3 regions of the uncultured Phascolarctobacterium sp. genome follow, and region 3 is predicted to be linked to each of the others. Evidence: riboswitches for the same ligand, from Rfam matches in the RefSeq annotation. Region 3 holds a riboswitch; each other region holds the start of a gene.
The links. A riboswitch is a leader RNA that binds a small molecule or an ion and turns the genes downstream of it on or off. The one in region 3 is predicted to bind cobalamin.
Positions count from the first base shown of each region.

Region 1: linked by a shared signal. The riboswitch ahead of Q4G98_RS07410 (sirohydrochlorin cobaltochelatase) and the one ahead of Q4G98_RS09730 (TonB-dependent siderophore receptor) in region 3 are both predicted to bind cobalamin.
Region 2: linked by a shared signal. The riboswitch ahead of Q4G98_RS04905 (TonB-dependent siderophore receptor) and the one ahead of Q4G98_RS09730 (TonB-dependent siderophore receptor) in region 3 are both predicted to bind cobalamin.

Region 1 covers NZ_CATWDQ010000008.1:32,808-39,397, forward strand. The annotation lists gene Q4G98_RS07395 (autotransporter outer membrane beta-barrel domain-containing protein) at 1-1,454, shown strand, start outside; gene Q4G98_RS07400 (dipeptidase) at 1,535-2,485, opposite strand; gene dcuC (C4-dicarboxylate transporter DcuC) at 2,559-3,932, opposite strand; gene Q4G98_RS07410 (sirohydrochlorin cobaltochelatase) at 4,145-5,041, opposite strand; cobalamin riboswitch at 5,166-5,340, opposite strand; gene Q4G98_RS07415 (hypothetical protein) at 5,470-6,174, opposite strand; gene Q4G98_RS07420 (metal-dependent transcriptional regulator) at 6,196-6,564, opposite strand.
Region 2 covers NZ_CATWDQ010000004.1:54,565-61,154, forward strand. The annotation lists gene Q4G98_RS04905 (TonB-dependent siderophore receptor) at 1-2,070, opposite strand, end outside; cobalamin riboswitch at 2,240-2,411, opposite strand; gene Q4G98_RS04910 (GntR family transcriptional regulator) at 2,559-3,200, opposite strand; tRNA gene Q4G98_RS04915 (tRNA-Lys) at 3,373-3,448, opposite strand; gene Q4G98_RS04920 (adenylosuccinate synthase) at 3,580-4,869, opposite strand; gene purB (adenylosuccinate lyase) at 4,891-6,183, opposite strand; gene Q4G98_RS04930 (Imm17 family immunity protein) at 6,430-6,590, opposite strand, start outside.
Region 3 covers NZ_CATWDQ010000014.1:10,003-16,592, reverse strand. The annotation lists gene Q4G98_RS09745 (ABC transporter ATP-binding protein) at 1-487, opposite strand, end outside; gene Q4G98_RS09740 (iron ABC transporter permease) at 566-1,618, opposite strand; gene Q4G98_RS09735 (ABC transporter substrate-binding protein) at 1,631-2,686, opposite strand; gene Q4G98_RS09730 (TonB-dependent siderophore receptor) at 2,747-4,933, opposite strand; cobalamin riboswitch at 5,095-5,266, opposite strand; gene Q4G98_RS09725 (TonB-dependent siderophore receptor) at 5,400-6,590, opposite strand, start outside.

The DNA.
Region 1 (6,590 bases), on a different contig from region 3:
GTAAAGCCTACGCTATCTATGCCGATAACGCGACAGTGTTGTTTAACGATAACGCTGTTTTAAATAGCGATGGTACAAACCTTGACGATACGGTTATTACTTACCTGAACAATGCGACTTTGGGTTTTGGCAGCCCGGCTGAAGGCCAAAACGTGGGTCGTACTATTACCGGCGGCACTTTGCAGCTGGCAGGCAGCAATACCTTTAAAGTTGCAACTGATTTGTCGAATATTATTCCTAATGCCGATAAGTTTACATTTGCTAAACTGGCAGCTGACAGCAGCACGGCAACGCAGTACATCGCCGTTGGTTATGACAAAGCCTTTGATGGCAGCAAGCTGGACAGTTTTGTGGGTGATGTGACGGTGCTGACGATAACTAATTTAGGTACTGACCAGAACTTGAATAATTTTGTGGGTAAAGAAAGCGAAATGGACGACCCGCTGACGAGATTCCTGGCAACGCCGACCGTAGCAGTGGACGGCAATGATGTCAAGATCACCAAAATAGATTTTAAAGAAGTGGGCGCTTCAGAAGCTGTGATGACGGCCGCTGACGCGCAGATGTCGATCGGTAATCTGTGGCGCATCGAAGGCAACAACCTGATGAAACGCATGGGCGACCTGCGCAGCGACCCTGAAGCTGCTAAAGGCGGCGTTTGGGCCCGTTACTACAGGGGTGAAATGAGCGCCGACAGTGCTTACGACCGCAGTTTCGATCAGGACTATACGGCCTTTCAGGGCGGTATCGACAAGGTGCAGGATTATAAGGGCGGCAAGCTCTACACAGGTATCGCCGTCAACCGTATAGACAGCAATTCCGGCTACAACAGCGGCAGCGGCGATTTGAGCAGCACGGGCGTAGGTTTGTATGCCAGCTGGCTGGGCAGCAAAGGCCATTATCTGGATGTGATCGCCCGCGGCAGCAAACTTGCCAATGACTTTAAGCTGGTAGACAAAAGCGGCAATACGGCTAAAGGTGATTACGATACCTGGGCTTACGGTATCAGTGCTGAATACGGTTACAGGCAGGATCTGCAGGGCGGCTGGTTCATAGAACCGCAGGCAGAATTGAGCCTGGGTCGTATCGGCAGTGCCGATTATACTATGTCCAATGGTACGGAGATCAGTCAGGACGCAGTCAACAGCGCTGTGACCCGTATAGGTGTTTTGAGTGGTAAGGAATTTACCATGAACGGACGGCAGGGCAATGCCTATCTAAAAGCATCGCTGCTGCACGACTTTGGCGGTAACGGCGGTGGAGCAGCATATTATAACGGCAGAAGCACAGTTATGGAAAGCGCCGATATGAACGGCACCTGGTACGAGATCGGTCTGGGAGCTAATCTGGGGATCGCCAAAAACAGCAACCTGTATTTTGATGCTTTGAAAACCTTCGGCGGCGACTTGCGTACCGACTGGCAGTTCAACGCCGGGTTAAGGTTTACGTTCTAAGCGGCAGCGCAGTGCTGTAAAAGCAGCTGCAATATAAAAGGTCCTGACAGTTTAACTGTCAGGACCTTTGCTTTTTCCATTTACAGCACTTTACCCAGCAGATTCAGTACGTTTTTGTGGGTGATCTTCTCGATAGTGCTTTCGCTGTAATTTTTGCTTTGCAGGTATTCTACCAGCGGTTTGTAATCCTGCACGCCGTGGATGTTATACGGCGGATGGCTGATGCCGTCAAAGTCGCTGCCGAAGCCGATATGGTCATCGTTGCCCAAAAGGTTCAGCATATAGTCGATATGGCGGTAAACGCTGTCGATGCAGGCGTTGTTGTAATCTTCTTCCAGAAACTGCCCGGCGAAGGTGATACCGATCAGGCCGTCATTAGCGTTGATGGCTTTGATCTGGTCGTCATTGAGGTTGCGCGGATGGCTGCACAGGGCTTTGGCGTTGGAGTGGGTGGCGATGATCGGTTTGGTAGAAGTTTCGATCACGTCCCAGAAGCCGGCCGTAGCGATGTGGGAAACGTCGACCAGCATCCCCAGACGGTTCATTTCGGCAACGACCTTACGGCCAAAGGTGGTCAGGCCGCCGCCGCTGCATTCTTCGTTGACGCCGTCGGCAATATCGTTGCGGTTGCTCCAGGTCAGCGTCATGGCGCGCAGTCCCAGTTCATACAGCACCCGCAGCGCTTCCAGGCTGCCGTCGATGGCGCCGCCTTCTTCGATCGCCAGCAGGGTAGCCGCCTTGTGATTGAGCACATCGGCAGCATCGGCTTTCGTCAGTACGGGCAGTACGTCGATGCCGTTGGCCTGCAGTGCTTTAAGCTCCTGCTGGTATTTATCCAGCAGGCACATGGTATAGCGCAGGCCGCCGTAATAACGGAATTCGTGGGTCGGTACGAAGATGGCGCAGAATTGCAGGCCGCCGCCCAGCTCGATCTGACGTTTGATGTCAAAATGCTGGTCGTTGTCGTACAGGGAAGTTCCTTTTTTGTACAGCTCGGTCAGGGTGTCGCAGTGACAGTCGCAGATGAACATGGTTTACACATCCTTTCTAAAATAAGAATAGCCGCCCGCAGGCAGCTATTCTGTCTGTTGCTATAAGTTTTTATTAACCTCTGTAATAATAGAAGAAGGTCATACCGATGTTGACGAGCATAGCCCCGGCCATCGGGATAGCAGTACGTTTGACCAGATCGAACGGAGAAACGCCGCCCATGCCGGAGGAAACGACGATAACTGCGGTGATCGGTGACCAGTTACGGGCGATAGATGCTGCAAAGTGCATCGGCAGCAGCATCAGTACCGGATGGATACCGGTTTGCGCTGCAACAGCCGGAGTCAGTGCCGCAAAGGCAAAGAACGGTGCGTTGCCGCTGCCCATAACAACGGCGGAGAAGGCGATGATAGCGACCATAACGAGCATCATCGACATCGGGCCGAAGCCGAAGCCCTGGCTGCCGGAGATCAGAGAGTTGATAGTGCCCATGGACAACAGGCCCTGAGCAAAAGTCTGACCGGCAACGATCAAAGTGATGACGTTAGCCATCTGCATACCTAAGCCGTCGAAGAAGGTCTGGATATCGCCCATGACTTTTTTGCCGTCATGCCAGCGCATATATTCGCAGCAGGCGCCGATAAAAAGACCGATGAACATAGCCATAACGATGTTCATTTTGATGGAGGTGATCCACAGCGGGCTGAAGGAAAGGATCAAAGCCAGCGGGATAACAGGCAGGACTGCATACCACAGCGGAGCGCTGTTAGCCGGATCATCTTCGGCAGGTTTTTCAACTTCCATCGGCTGGACGATATGTCCGTCGCGTTTATCCATATATTTTTGCGTGAAATAGTGCAGGGTGCCGACAACTACAAAAGCCACCAAAACGATGGGGACCTGATAGTCAGTCCAGTAAACTACCGGGTTCAGGCCTGCGGTTTCAGCAGACAGGATCGTACCGGTATCACTGGGGCTCCAGTCAAAGCACAGCGTCGTAGCAACGGCTGCCGTAGCAGACAGACGGCTGACGCCAAGACCGATCAGGATCGGGAACATGGTGACCATCAAAAGCATGGCCAGACCGGAAGCGCTGTTGATGCACAGGCCGATAAGCATGCCGACGATCCAGGTGCCGGATAAAACGATGTAAGGCGATTTGAGCGCCAGCAGCGGACGGATGGTGAGACGAACCAGAGAACGGGAAGCGCCGATCTTGTCCATATAACGGGCAAAAGCGCCGACCGCCATAATGTTCATGCCCAGCTTGCCGGCATTGGAGCTCATGGTAGCACGGATAAATTCAAAAGCGTCAAAGAAAGTAGAGCCTGTAGCGGCTTTGGCAGGTAAAATAGTACCATAGCCGAAAACGGCGGCGATGTACATTAAAATCATACCGCCTAAGAATAAGACCGGTTGTGGTTTGTACTTTTTGTAGATCAGAAAGCCGACCCAAAAAGTAACGAGAGCAGAGATAACTAAACCCATTGGTGCAACACCCTTTCTTCATATAAATGTCTTTCATTGACTAAAGTATAGCATTTACATATTGCGTAAGGCAAGCACAGCAGCAACGATAGCTGACAAAATTACAGAAAATTTTGTCTAAATAAAGACGTTGTAATATTTTTGTATTTATTTCCAGAACATAAAAGGACGTTCTTCCGTGGAAGAACGTCCTTGGTACTGACAGTAATCTTTTATCTTTGCACGCCTGCTTCAGCAGCAACTGCATGCTGTACGTAAATTGCCTGTACTGCGGCGTTGCGGCCGATACCCTGCAGGTGACCTATGGTTTTGACACCCATTTTTTCGATCAGGGATTTCCAGGAATCTTCTTCGTCACCATACATGTCGTTGTTGGCATGGTCGCCGGCAACGATCATCAGCGGGAACATATGCACGGTTTTGTAGCCGCGTGCTTTGATCTGTTCCAGCACTTCGTCAACATTAGGGGTATCTACTTCTTCAACAGTGCCTACTACTACGGGCAGACCCATTTTATCAAAGGTTTCCTGCAGCATTTTGTAGGTGTTGCCAAAGGACTGGTTGTTGTCACGGGGAGAACCGTGGCCCATCAGCACAACGCCTTCGCCTTTGCCCAGGGTCGGGAATTGGGTAGCAACAGCGGAAGCGGCGATAGCAAAGTCGTTTTTACCGACCATCAGAGGATCGCTGACAACGATGCGGTCAAAGTCGCCTTTGAATTTATCGACAGTAGTCAGGACTTTGTGTTCATATTCTTCACCGTGCAGCAGATGGGTCGGCTGTACGAGGATATCTTTATAGCCGGCTTTTTTCAGTTCTTTTAAGGTCGTAGGCAGGTCATTGACTTTGATGCCTTTATTTTTTTCCAAACGTTCCATAATGATGTAGGAAGTAAAAGCGCGTTTAAAATCACGGTTCGGAAAAGCTTTGGCAACAGCTTCTTCGATACCGCCGATATCTTTGGTACGGGTATCGTCGAAGGTAGAGCCGAAGCTGACTACTACTACGGCTTTGTCGTTCTGCGGTGCTTTAGCAGCAGAAGCTCCCATAGTTCCTAATGCAAAAACCATCATTGAAGCCATAACTAACATTGAAAGCAGTTTTTTCATAAATGATTCCTCTTTCCTCTGATTATTTTCTGAATAGGTAATAAAAAAACCATCCGTAAAAATCAGGATGGTAATAAAAACATGGTCAGGTTAGAACCATGATCTTTCCCCGTCCTTCGCAGGTCACTAAGATCGCGATGCAGGTAGTTCTTCTGGCTTGATTTCATCGCTTGGCCTTCCTTCCCAGAATTTTCCAGTGGTTTTATAGGCTTTGCTCCATCTTACAGCGGCGGGACCGCGCCGGCATTGAACCGGACTTCTCTGTTATTCCTTACGGAACCTGCATTACCGTATTCAGTTTGATACACTAAATTATAACATTTTTAAATAGAGTGTCAAGTAAAATAGCAAAAATGTCATTAATACATTCTTATACAAAAAAATAATACCCTCCTTTAATAAGCAAAGGAGGGCAGGTCGTTATTAAGTTAATTTTTGGCGGCTTTATCCAGATCCTGAACGAAAGCATTGGCAACACGCTGCCACATATTGGTAGTATCACTATCTTCGACCCGGCTGCGTGAATCGCGGAGGCTGAAGATTATTTTTCCGGTTGCAGGATCGAACAGGTGGAAAGCCACATCGACGTAGGCATCATAAACTGTACGTGCCGGGACGTATTCGTAAACAGTTCGCTGGGCATCCCTTTCAATCCAGTTGCCTTTATTGTCTTTTACTTTTTCTTTGTAATATCTGGTACGGGGTTCTTCATGTGCAGGGATGATTCGTTTGTTATAACCAAATTTGTGGGCGATTATTTTCAAATCAGCGGTTACAGCAGGTGCTATTTTGGTAGATATATCCGTGTAAGTTCCGCTTAAAGCATCTTTAGTCAATTGCGAAGCATCTTCTTTGGTGATAGAAAGATTTGATTCGATACTTGTGTCAAAAGTATAATCTTTTTTTATAAAAGCCTTTTGCAAAGCACTGATTATTTTTTCGGTTGCCATATCGTCAACAGTAAAATTGCTGCCGACTGGGTCCACTACACTTACAGAGACCAGATTGATACGGTGAAGTTTATTAAAATCATAATTGGGATTGGCCCATTTCGTTTTGTCGGCATGGGCTGCCAGCGGCAGTGCCAGCATGGCAATGGCTACAGTAAGTAAAACAAATAGTTTTTTCATCATTATCAAACAGCTCCTTTAAAGTTAAGAGTTTTTGATCAGTTTTTTGATGCCCGCAAAGGTTTCCGGGCTGATAACATGCTCGATGCGGCAGGCGTCTTTTTCTGCTATTGTGGCAGGAACGCCCAGATTTTCACATAAGAAACGTGTCAATAAACGGTGTCTTTCCAAAACAGCATTGGCTTTGGCCAGGCCTGTTTCCGTCAGCACGATATTACCGTCGGCTTCCATCAGAATATAGTTTTCACGTTTTAAAATACTCATGGCCCGGCTGACGCTGGCTTTGGTAAAATTCATGTACGTTGCGATATCGATAGAGCGTACACTGCCGTTTTTTTGCTGCAGCATCAGGATGGTTTCCAAATAGTTTTCTCCAGATTCCTGTAAAATCATAACAAGTCCTCCGCAGGCCCAAAGGC
Region 2 (6,590 bases), on a different contig from region 3:
TACAGGCGTACTGTTCATTTTAGTTTTATATTTTACACCTACATCCATAGTGAAGTAACTGGGAACTTCATATTTTTCATTCAAAACATAGGAAGAACCTACATAGTTACCACGCAGCAAAGCAGAGAAAGCATCGCTGGCTTTATATTCCACGCCCAAACTGGCCGTCCAGTCAGGAACACCATTAGGACGTTTGCCATTCGTTGCAGCACTGCTAGTCTTTTGCTCAGTATCAAGATGCATAAAACCGCCAATCAAATTCCATTTTTCTGCTATAGTACCGGTTGCAGTATACTCAAGACCTTTATGTCTGCGTTCACCGTCCTGCCCTCTTGTATAACTTCCATCTGAATTCAGAATATCAATACCATTAGCTTTTTTTATATCAAAATAACTCAATTTATGTAAAAAGTCCCCTGTTTTTACTTTGACACCAAATTCCGTTTGTTTGGTTTTATATGGATCCAACGTTTCACCTTTATTAGTGTAATTAAGGCTACTTGTAGTGCTAACAATCTCGCCTTCAACAAATTCCTCAGTATGATTTGCATAGACTGTAAACCGAGGCGTGAAAGCGTAACTGATTCCATAGGAAGGAGAAATGTCATAATAATGCCCGGTATTTTTATTATGTGAACCGTCTGCTTTATAACTGTCCCGTTTAATAGATTTACCGTTCAGCCCTACGAGAATATTCAACTTCTCATCACCTGTACTGATGATATCCATAACAGACCAGCCACTGGTCCTATTTCTGGTAGTATAACGGGCATCAGACTGCCCAAAAGAAGGCGGTGCCCAATTTCCCGGATCACCGACATAAATATTACCAGTCCAGCCGCTCTCTGTTATAGAATTGCTTGGCCCACCATAATAATGCCACTGCCTGTCTACACCAAAGGTATAATTATGTTTTAAGTCTCCGGTTTTAAAATCACCGCGCAGACCTATCTGAGCATAATCTCTTTTCTCAATCAAAGAATAGTTATCAGCCGTAGCCGTAAAGTCACCGGCTTCATTGATCAAAGTTTTACTGAAACCAGTATAATAATACCAGTCCTGTTTAAAATGTCCGGCGTTCAAGAAAGCGCTTAAATGATCGTTGATTTTTTGTTCATGGTTTAAGGTCGCGACAAAATTAGTATTCTTATCACGACGCCATTTAGGATTAAAGTTGATATCACCATCCGGAGCAGTTGGCAATGCTGAACCAATATAATTACCGGATACTGTTAACCCATACGGTCTGCCCTGACTGTCAGTATAGGTATAACCAACCATCAAATTAGTTTTACTGTCGTCAGTTTTCTGATCCAGATTGATATAAATATTTCTCTGTTCCAAGTCCCAGTTTTTTATAGAGCGCTCGCCGTTAACATTACTGGCATTGATACGGATGCCATAACGATTACCCTCGCCAAAACGGCGGCCAATATCAACCGTTTCTTCAAAAGCTCCTTTGGAATGCCATTTCAAGCCTATACTACTGTTAGGATCATCTAAAGCCTGTTTACTGTTGATATTTATCGTTCCGCCATCCGCAGTATAGTTAGATGAACCCCTGATACCCGTAGCTGGTCCTTCGATAACGTCGATCGAATCGATATAGTTACTGGATTGACGTGTCATGGCCTGCATACCTGGAATACCGTTGACCATAAAACCCCTGCCAGTTTCAGAAAAACCCCTGATATTGACACAGTCAACAGCGGCATCATAAGTTTTTTGCACAGACGGTACAAGACTAAGCATTTTACTCAGTCCCTCCGTAGATGACATAAAATCTTCAACAGCCTTTTCAGAAATAGTAGTAACACTGATAGGTGAATTCATCGCATCCTGCTCGCCTAAAATACCGATATTACTGGTAGCGCGTACATATTCACCTGCAATATAACGTTTACCATTAACTACGATCTCAGCTAAATGAAAGTTTCGTAAATCAGACTCGGCATCCCCTTTAGTCTCTTGGGGGGGGGCAGATGCGTTAACATTTTCTACAAATCCCACACTGGTGACAGCCAGACATATCGCCGCAGCTACCACCGTCTTTTTGCTCTTTACCATCATAAACCACTCCTAAAAAATTTATTCTTCAATTTTTCCTGGTCAAGCTGTCCTTGTTTCGCTCACCAGTAAAAACTAAAAGCTCTATAATAAATAAAAAAGCTTTTTCTGCACATAACGACAGAAAAAGCTTAGCTTCTTTCTATTTCGCCTGTCTGTCATTCGCAGAAATTCCCCAGCGTCAAAATCAGGCAGTTCTTCTGGCTCTGCTTCATTGCTCATCTAACCTTCCCAGTTTCCCAGTGGTATTTTTAGATTTGCTCTGCATTACAGCTGCGGGACAGCACAGGACTTAAACCTGTTTCTCTATTAAGTATCATTACACCCGATTTTATTGTATTTAATTTTTAAGTCACCCTGTATTATTCTATATTCTATAGAATAATACAGGGTGACTTATTTTGTCAATAACTACTTGATATTATGTTATAAAAAAGTTAGCGGCAAATTTTTGCTGCTAACTTTTACACATCACTTGATCTGTTTAAAGATCATTCATTTTCTATTATTTTTTTCGAATTTTCTAAAAGCTTTAACATTGCCTGCTCAGCGTCAGCTGGTGCTTTTGCTTTAATTGCTGTTAAAATATTCTGGTGTCCTTTAATGATTTCTTCCCGTCCCTGTGGACTTCCGTCAGCATGTCTCATCCGCGAAGACGTAACGATCAGCTTCATGATCCGCATAAACATCTCATTTTTTGTCTGCTGCCAAATAGTATAATGAAACTGCAGATTAAGTGAATGAAATTCAAAAAAATTATCCGCAGTTTTTTCTTTCTCAATAATATTCGCTAACTGCTCTGCAAAATCATCGTCATAATGCTCCACTGCTGATCTCATTTCCAGCTCTGCAAGCGCCACCAGGCATTGATAGACACCATTACGCTCTTGTTCATCTATTCTTCTTACTATTACCCCATGATAGGGTTCTATTTCTACAAATCCGTCCGCTGCTAATTTTTTAAAGGCTTCGCGCACAGGGGTCGCACTTATACCCAATTCTTTTGCGATATGCTGTTCCTTTAATCTGGTCCCTGGCGGTAATTTCTGACTTACTATCAATTCAATTAAGATTTTCTGAGCTTTATCACTAAGTGTTTCTTTATCCAGATTATGTGTATTATTTATTTTCATCAATAATATTCTTCCTTTCTCGGTAAAATATTAGCACAATCAATCAATTTTGTCACTCAACTTTTCTGAAGAAAACACGCGACAAAAAAGCCCGCTTCCAAAAGAAGCGGACTTTGATTGCATCGATATTATACTGTTATTTTCAAAACAAACGAGAAAAAAGACAAAAAAATGGTGATCCACCCGCGACTCGAACGCGGGACACCCTGATTAAAAGTCAGGTGCTCTACCGACTGAGCTAGTGGATCACATAGTTGCCAGAGGTTCAAGCCAACTTGACAACGATATAATTATAACTAGCTTTCACTGTTCTGTCAAGAAATAATTTAAAAAAAACTAAAAACCGTCAGATAAATATCTGACGGTTTAATTTTTTTACTTACAGTAATTCTTTCAGAACGATGGTCTGTTCACGTTCCGGCCCTACGGAAACAATGCCCAGCTCTACGCCGGCAACCTCGCTCAGTCGGTTCAGATAGGCTTTGGCCTGCTCCGGCAGTTCATCAAAGCTGCGGATAGAAGTGATATCCGTTTGCCAGCCGTCAAATTCTTCAAACACCGGCTCGACCTGAGCCAGCACGTTCAGACTGGCCGGGATCTGTTTGATTTCCTGTCCGTCGATCTTGTAGCCGACGCACATTTTGATCTTCGCCATTTTATCAAGGATATCCAAACGGGTCACAGCCAGATAATCCAGACTGTTCAGGCGGGCGGAATATTTGAGCATGAAAGCGTCCAGCCAGCCGCAGCGGCGGGGACGTCCGGTAACCGTACCATATTCATGGCCGGTCTCACGGATCCGGTGTCCCGGTCCGTCGGTATCCAGCAGCTCAGTAACAAAAGGCCCTTCGCCGACACGGGTCGTATAGGCCTTGACTACGCCGACCACATGATCAATATAACGGGGGCCGATGCCGCTGCCCGTGCTGGCATTGCCGGCAGTCGGGTTAGAGCTGGTAACATACGGATAGGTGCCGTGGTCGATATCGAGGAAGGTAGCCTGCGCGCCTTCAAACAGCACGTTTTTACCCTCGCTGAAAATTTCGTCCAGCACCACGCCGGTATCGGCGATGTAAGGGTGCAATTCTTCGGCATAGGCCAAAAATTCTTTCAGCATCGCATCATAGTCAAACGGCTCGCCGCCATAAATTTTAGTGATGATAGCATTTTTTGCTTCCAGATTGACCTTCAGCTTTTCAGCAAAGGTGTCCGGCTCCATCAGATCACAGATGCGGATACCGGTACGGGCAACCTTATCCATATAACAGGGACCGATACCGCCCTTGGTCGTACCGATCTTATTGCAGCCCAGAGCCGCTTCCTGCAGCTCATCCAGACGGGCATGATAAGGCAGCACCACATGAGCACGGTCAGAAATGACCAGATTGTCGCAGCTGATGCCTTTAGCCTTCATATCAGCAATTTCGTGCAAAACTACACCGGGGTTGATAACGACGCCGTTACCCAGCACATTCGTCTTGTTGCTGTACAAAACACCGGAGGGAAGCAGACGCAGTTTATAGGAAACGTCATTGACGACTACCGTATGACCTGCGTTAGAACCGCCGGAATAACGTACGACGGCATCGGCTTTCTGTGCCAGATAATCAACGATCTTACCTTTACCTTCATCGCCCCATTGGGCACCAATAACTACAACAGATGACATGTGAGCATCTCCTTATCTAAATCATAATCCGAAACGGGACATAATCAAATCTACATGACGCAGCATGGGTTTAGGATCAAAGCAATGTTCGATTTCTTCCTTGCTGAGATATTTCTGGATATCGGCATCCATTTCCACGTTGGTCCTGAAATCAGCGCCTTCCAGCCAGCGGGCCATAGCGTTGCGCTGTACCCATTTATAAGCGTCCTCACGCAGCACGCCTTTGCTGACCAGGGCGATCAGCAGGTTCTGGCTGAAGATCAGACCGCCTGTTTTATTCAAATTAGCCATCATCGCATCCGGATAGACCAGCAGCTTGTCGATGATGTTAGTAAATTTACGCAGCATATGATCCAGTGCGATCGTCGCGTCCGGCAAAATCACACGTTCTACTGAAGAATGGGAAATGTCGCGTTCATGCCACAAAGCAACGTCCTCCAGAGCGGCAACGGCATAACCGCGCAGCAGGCGCGCCATACCGGAGATCTTTTCGCAGGTGATCGGATTACGTTTATGCGGCATGGCCGAAGAGCCTTTTTGTCCGGGAGCGAAGTATTCTTCCGCTTCGCGGATATCGGTCCGCTGCAGATTACGGATCTCGGTAGCCATTTTATCAAGTGAGGAACCAATGATCGCCAGAGTAGTCAGGAAATCGGCATGGCGGTCGCGCTGGATGACCTGGGTCGCCAGACGGGCTGCTTTGATGCCTAATTTTTCGCAGACATATTCTTCGATAAAGGGATCGATATTGGAATAAGTACCAACAGCGCCGGACAGCTTACCGACAGCGATGAATTCGCGCGCCTGCTTTAAACGCTCGATATTGCGTTCGGTCTCGTCCATCCACAAAGCGAATTTCAGACCAAAGGTCATCGGTTCGGCGTGGATACCATGGGTACGGCCGATCATGATCGTATGCTTGTGCTCGGCAGCGCGGCGTTTCAGCACCTCATGGAATTTTTCCAGATGGCTCATCAAAAGATCTGCCGACTGTTTCATCATCACGCCCAAAGCGGTATCCTTGACATCACTGGAAGTCAGTCCTTTATGGATATATTTGGAAGCGTCGCCCACATATTCGGCCACATTGGTCAGAAAAGCGATGATGTCATGGTTGGTGACAGCCTCGATCTCCTTGATGCGTTCGATGCGGAAGTCCGCCTTCGTCTGAATGTCCTTCAAAGCATCGTCAGGAACGATGCCCAGTTTGTTCATCGCCTCGCAGGCTAAGATCTCTACCTGCAGCATTGTTCGGAATTCATTTTCCAAAGTCCAGATATGACCCATCTCAGGATGAGTATAACGTTCGATCATTGTTTGTTTCCCCCCGTAAAATCGGTGTTTTTTTGCAATAAGAATAGGAAGAAGGCCTGCTTGCGTTCTTCCTCTCTTATAAATAAACTTTTTTATCCTCTCATATCATAACATTTTCAGCTCTTCACCGCAAGACTACTGAACATTTTTTACAAATTTATTTAAAACCTTCGGAAAAACAAAAAAACAGCGTGAAAACCTCTTACACAGGCCTTCACACTGCTCATCTGTAAAATATACAAATATCTACGACAAAAATAAAAATACCAGGCCGCATAAAATAATGACCAGACCGCTGATCCCCATCAGAAAACGGTAACCCTGAGCACCGAAAAAATCATGTACCAACGTATCAAAAGCAAACGGCCGCACCCGCCTGTGATCGAATTCACAGACCCAGCGCCAGT
Region 3 (6,590 bases):
CGTCCAGAATGATGCAGCGGGGCTGCTGCGCCAAAGCACGCGCGATCAAGACCCGCTGCCGTTCACCGCCGCTTAAGGTATTCAGCGTGCGGAAAGCCAGCGCTTCCAGCTGCAGCTGTCGCAGAAGTTCAAAAACTACAGCCTGATCCTTCTCTGAATATTGCCTGGCGGCGTAGGGCAGGCGTCCCATCATGACGGTATCGATGACCCGCAGGGCAAAATAGTTGCCGGTGTATTGCGGCACATAGGCGATGATCCTGGCCAGTTCCCGGGCCGTAAGCGCGGCCAGATCCTGACCATCAAAGCAGACTGTGCCGCTGGCAGGCGTCAGCAGATGATCGATACATTTGATCAAGGTCGTTTTTCCGGTTCCGTTAGGTCCTAAAATACCAAGGATCTCTCCCTGCCGCACGGTCAGGGAAATATTATCGAGAATTTTTTTACCGGCGTCATAGCCGAAGGATAAATTACTGATTTCTAAACTCATAAAATGCTCCTGCTCATCAAAGCTGCAGGCTCGGATCGCCATTGCCTGCTCTAAGGGGATAAGTGTAAAAGAAAGACGTCATTCCAGCCCGCGGCCTTTGGCAAGGATCAGGTGAATGAACAGCGGCACGCCTAAAAAGGAGATGACGATGCCGACGGGAATGTTGACCGGATACAGGATCAGCTTGCCAACGGTGTCGGATGCCAGCAGCAGCAGTGCGCCTAAAACGGCCGCAAAGGGCAGGCAGAAGCGATGGCTGCTGCCGACGATAAAGCGCGCCATATGCGGGGCGATCAGCCCGACAAAGCCGATGACGCCGGTGAAGCTGATGATTGACGCCGTAAGGAAAACAGCAATCAGGCCGATCAGCGTGCGCAGACGTTCAGGGTCGATGCCCAGACTTTTGACAGTTTCATCGTCGCTGGCCGACATGGCGTTCAGCGGCAGGCAGTACAGCATCAGCGCTGCAAAGCAAAGCAGGGTGATGACGCCGGTGATGAGCACGCTGTCCCAGGCCGCGCGGTTGAAGGAACCGAAGGTCCATTGCACAACGGCTTCCAGCTTGTGCTCTTTGGCAAAAAATTCAATGGTAGCGGTCAGGGCGCTGAAAAAATAATTCAGGGCGATACCGACTAAAACAAGGGAGCTGGGCTTGACGCCGATCTGGCGCGAGATAGCGTAGACTACCAGGCCGCAACCGCAGGCAGCGGCAAACGCGCAGGTGATGATGCCAACGTCGCTGGTGAAAAACAGCCCAGAGCCGAAAACGATGCAGACGGAAGCACCGAAGGCTGCTGCTGACGAAATCCCCAGCGTGAACGGACTGACCAGATAATTGCGGGTGACAGACTGCATGACGGCGCCGGCAACGGCCAGTCCCACGCCTGCCAACAGCGCCAGCAGGATCCGCGGCAGCCGCAGCAGCAAGATGATCTTATTGACGGCGGCGTCCGGACCGCCGTTAAGTGTGCCGTCAGCCCAGCTGCGCAGGGCGTGCAGTGTTTGCCATGGTCCGGCGTTGTGCAGGCCGATAGTAGTGCAGCAGTAAGCGGCCAGCAGTGTCAGCAGCAAAGTGCCGCAGATCAGCAGATATTTTTTGCGTGTGTCTTGCGCGTAAGCTTTTTCTAACATAATACACCTCTGTCAATCAGTCAAAGCAAAAGGAGGGTCGGTGTGTCCGGGACGGTAGTCCAGATGCTGGTATTTGGTTACCCAGTCTTTAAAAACCTGCTCCGGGTGCAGGTCGGGCAAATATTCAGGATAAAGGAATTTGGCGATATACATGGTGCCGACCAGCTTGGACGCGCCGCCGTGGGCGTATTGAGAGAGAAGTAAGATTTTATCATTTTGTACGGCTTTGATAGCTGTCCAGCCGGGGCGCTCAACGAGTTCCTGATGCCGCTGCAGGAAATCAGCCGCTGTAGGCGGGATATATTTGGGATCGACACCGGCAGCGCCGACTTTGACGATAGCGTCTGGATTTTGCTGTACGACGGCCTCGATATTGATCTCCGTGCTTTTTGCATCACGAAAGATATTATCGGCATGGGCATATTCCAGCATCTCAAAAAAATAATCACCGGGAATAGTAGTGGTACCCCTGTTACGGTATTCGTAGTAAACAGTTTTTTTAGGAACATTTTTTAAAGCTGTTCTGATATACTGCAGTTTATCCTGAAAATAACTGATAAAGGCAGCTGCCTTCGCTTCCTGCTGAAAGATCTGTCCGGCCAAGGTATAAGTATGCTCAAACGCTGAGGTGTAATAAGCATCCATGACGATGACTCTGATGCCGAAGGGTTCCAACTTTTTAGCGGCATCCTGCCAGGCGCCGTTGCCGGTGAGGATCAGCAGCTGCGGCTGCAGTTCAATGATTTTTTCATAATTCAGGTCGTTCTGGCTTTTGCCGATGACTTGTTCTTTACTGAAAAATTCGCCGTAGGCCGCCTGATCCTGGTAGATGCCATAATCTACGCCGACTACTCTGTCTAAAACGCCGAGGGATTTGATGATCTCCATATTGTAGCGGTTGGCGACAGCGACTTTGGTAACCGTCTGGGGCAGACTCACCTGCCTGCCGATACTGTCGGTGATAACTGTATGCCTGTCAGAGTCTGCGTCCGTCGGATCATTGTTGCAGCCTGCGCATAGCAGCAGGCAGAAAATCAGCGGCAGGAACAGGATTTTTTTGATTAACATAGCGTTATTGCTCCTAAAACGAACTCAAGGAGATCGTATGATCTCCTTGGGAAAGTAAAATTACAGGTCGAACTGAGCGGAGAACATAAAGGTTCTGGGCATTGATAAACCAAAGGTGGATGAACCGCCTCGGCCCATCCAGTAGTCTTTATCAGTGAGGTTATAGCACATAGCACTGAACTTTACTGGAACAGTATTGATTTTTGTTTTGTAGTGTACTCCCAGGTCGAAGGTCACATAAGAGGGGATTTCGTATTTCCCCTTACTGCCGGTATCTTCAATGAAAGCCTTATCATTCCAAACAGCGCGGCCGACAATGCCCCAATTTTTATCAGGTGTATATTCTAAGCCCAGAACTCCGCTCCATTTAGCGGCGCCGGTTACAAACATACCGTCTTTTAAGCCTTCTTTAGTGTTTTCACGCTTGGCGTTAAGGTACATTAAGCCGCCTGTAGCAGTCCATTTGCTGGCCAGCTTACCATTTACAGTCAATTCCAGGCCTTTGTATCTGTTTTTACCGTCGTCCACTGTAGTCAGCTTATTGCCTGGCGCATCGATATCATATCTGTTGGCTTCGTCAATATCAAAATAGCTGAAGGTAGTAAGGATGCCGGCATTTGCATATTTGATGCCGATTTCAGTTTGCTTGCTTTTTACAGGATCAAGCGTAGCATTTTTATTGGTGTATTTATCGTCGTTTTTGACAACAGCACCTCTGGAAAAGCTTTCGGTATGTCCGGCGTAGAAAGCAAGATTATCAACCGGTTTATAAGTGATGCCGTAAGTAGGCAAGGTATTATTATTGGTAAAAGATTTTCCTCCGGTCAGGTTTTCAAAGTTTTCATGCTTACGGGAAGCGGCCAGCAGGAGTGACGCTTTGCCATATTCCAGAGTATCGGCAATAGTGATACCGACGTTGGTTTCTTCCCACTGTGGTTTGGCAGAGCCAAAATTTTCCAGTTGATAGTTATCAGGAAAGATAATACCGTCGTATAAATTGCCAAGAATCGTCCCTCCGTTAGGGTCGTATGATTTGCTGTTGTTCCAGTATTTGGCCCAGGAACGGTCGACTGCGAGTGCTAAATTGTGTTTTACGGCACCGGTCATTACTTTGCCGGCAATACCGATCTGCGCGTAGACGTTTTTCCCCGATTCATTTTGCTGATTGAATTGATTACCTGTAAAATTGCCGTTTTCATCAAATTTTAAAGCGGAACCCTGATTATCTTTATTGCCGCTTCTTCTGGATTGACCGAAATTGGCAAACCAGGACCAGTCCTCATTCATTTTTTGTTCATGGTTGAGGGTCATTAGATAACCGTGAACATATTTAGTGGTGCCGCTGAAATCATAGTTCTTTTTTGAATCCGGTGCTCCCGGTAGGGAATCGCCTTTGTAGGCAGTGGTTGGTTTGAATTGAAACCAGCGCTGGCCACCGTTGACCCGCAGGTCAAAATAGCCGGCAAACAGGTTGGTCGTGCTTTTTTCTCCTTTGTGGTCCAGATTGAAAAACAGGTTTTTTTCATTTTTTTCAGCACCCGGCAAAGAAAGGCCGCCGTCCATATATTCAGCGTTGACCCGCAGACCCCATTCACCGTTTTTGCCGAAGCGTCTGCCGATGTCGATATACTCGCCGGCATTACCTCTGCCGGAAAAGGTCTGCGTGTAGCTGGTGATCGGTTTGGCGGTTGCTTTTTTGGTAACGATATTGATCGTACCAGGAGCAGGCGTAGCGCCGCTGTTGGTACCGTTGTTAGACATGCTGACGCCGTTGACACCGGCGTTGGGGCCGGAGGTAATATCGATCCTGTCGATGATATGCGAAGGCGGGGTTGTGAATTGATAAAATAAGCTGGGGATACCGTTCAGCATCATGTGGTTGCCGTTCATATTGATACCGCGCATACTGAAGTCGGTATACATTGGTGAACTGGTGCTGGAACGTATCGAAGGATTGTTCTGCAGGACATTGGCAAGCGGTTGGCTGGGATCATCAAATAACGCTAATGTTTTCTGAGTCATGCTCATTTCCGAATATGGAATATCAAGTACGCTTTTGTCGCCCAGGATACCAAGCTTGGCCGTAGTACGAACCAAGCCGCCCGGCAGGGCGTCCCTGTCTGCTTCGACGATCACTTCGTCGAGGTCGTGCGTCATGGTTTCTTCGGCGCTGGCAGGCAACACGAAGCCAACGCTGGCAATAGTACATAATACTGCCATTGCTAAAAACTTTTTGTTTACATTCATCAAATAAACACTTCCTTTAAGTTTTTTATCTGTAATTGTGTTGACTGAGCTGTCCGAGTTTCGCGTGTCAAAACAATCAAGAACAAAAAAAGACGCTTTTCTGCACATAAAGACAGAAAAGCGTAAATAACTTTTGACGCTCTGACCTGTCGTTCGCAGGATGGAGTGGAGTGTAATCAGGCAGTTCTTCTGGCTCTGCTTCATCGCTTACCTCGTCTTCCCGGTTTCCCAGTGACGTTTTGAGGCTTGCTCGGCATTACAGCGGCGGGACCGCATCGGCTTTTAACCGATTTCTCTGTTAGGCAATAATGCACCTGATTATGAATATTCAATTAGCAAATAAAATACCTTGAAAAGATAAATAAAATTAACTTTTGTTTTGTATTATAGCACTTTGCCCCCCCCCCGCAAGCAAAAGTTTTCTGTAGACGTATAAAAAGAAGGGCCTTTTTAACTTTCAGCAGGCTCAGATGTCGAACTCGGCAGACATATAGATAGTTCTGGGAGTGGATGCATAGATCTGATCACCGCGCGATACCATCCAGTAATCTTTGTTAGCGAGGTTATAGCACATCAGTGATAATTTGGTGGGGATACTGTTGATTTTGGTTTTATAGGTCACGCCCAGATCGAAAGTCATATAAGAGGGCGCATAGAAATGTCTGCTGCTGTCAGTGTTATATAAAGGGCTGCTGCCAGTATACAAAGCCCGGCCGATAATGCTGAAGTTTTCGTCAGCCTTGTATTCCAGTGCCGCAGAACCGCTCCATTTGGGTTGTCCGGACTCCTGTACGCCATCTTTAGAGCCTTTGACGGTTTTTTCGTATTTGGCATCCATATAGGCAATGCCGGCCATTACGTTCCATTTGGAAGCGATAGCGCCGTTGAAGCTGAGCTCGATGCCGCGGTGCTTGACTTCGCCGTCCTGACGGAAGAAGTCTTTGCCACCGGCAGGATTAGTGACAGCGATATTATTGGCCTGCTTGATGTCGAACAAAGCCAGCGTCGTCAAAAATCCTTTGTTCAAATATTTTACGCCCAGCTCACTTTGCTTGGTTTTAGAAGGCGGCAGGATCTCGCCGGCATTTTCATAGGTGCTGCCGGCAACGGCGCCCAGGTCGAAATTCTCCGAATGGCTGCCGTACAGCATAATTTTCTCGTTGGGATTATAGGTCAGGGCATATGTGGGGCTGGTAGCGTCCGACGTGACCGAGGAAGTCGCCTGTCCGGTCGTAGGGCTGTAGGAGGTGGAAGTGCCCTGATGCTTATGCACGCCTAAAACGGCGCCCCATTTTTCATATTTCAGGCTGTCAACAAAGGAAATGCCCCAGATACTGGTCTTATTGTTCAAATAGGTTTTGTAGCTGCCGTCGGGCATTCCGGTCTGGTCGATCGCGCCGGTATAAATATTGCCGGTGCCCAACTGGCCAAAGCCCGAGTAGCCCAGCGGCGTGCTGGCGTCGCGGTTGCGCCAGGCTTTGTCGATCGCCAGCGTGGCTTCATGCTTCACAGCGCCAGTCGCAAATTTGCCGGAGGTGCCGATCTGCGCGTAGTAGGCTTTTTGCGGCGTCGCCGACGACTGGTAATTCAGGTCATAGTTGCCGGCGTCGTCTTTGATAGTGAAAGCGCTGTTTTGACCCATGACGTTTTTATTCAG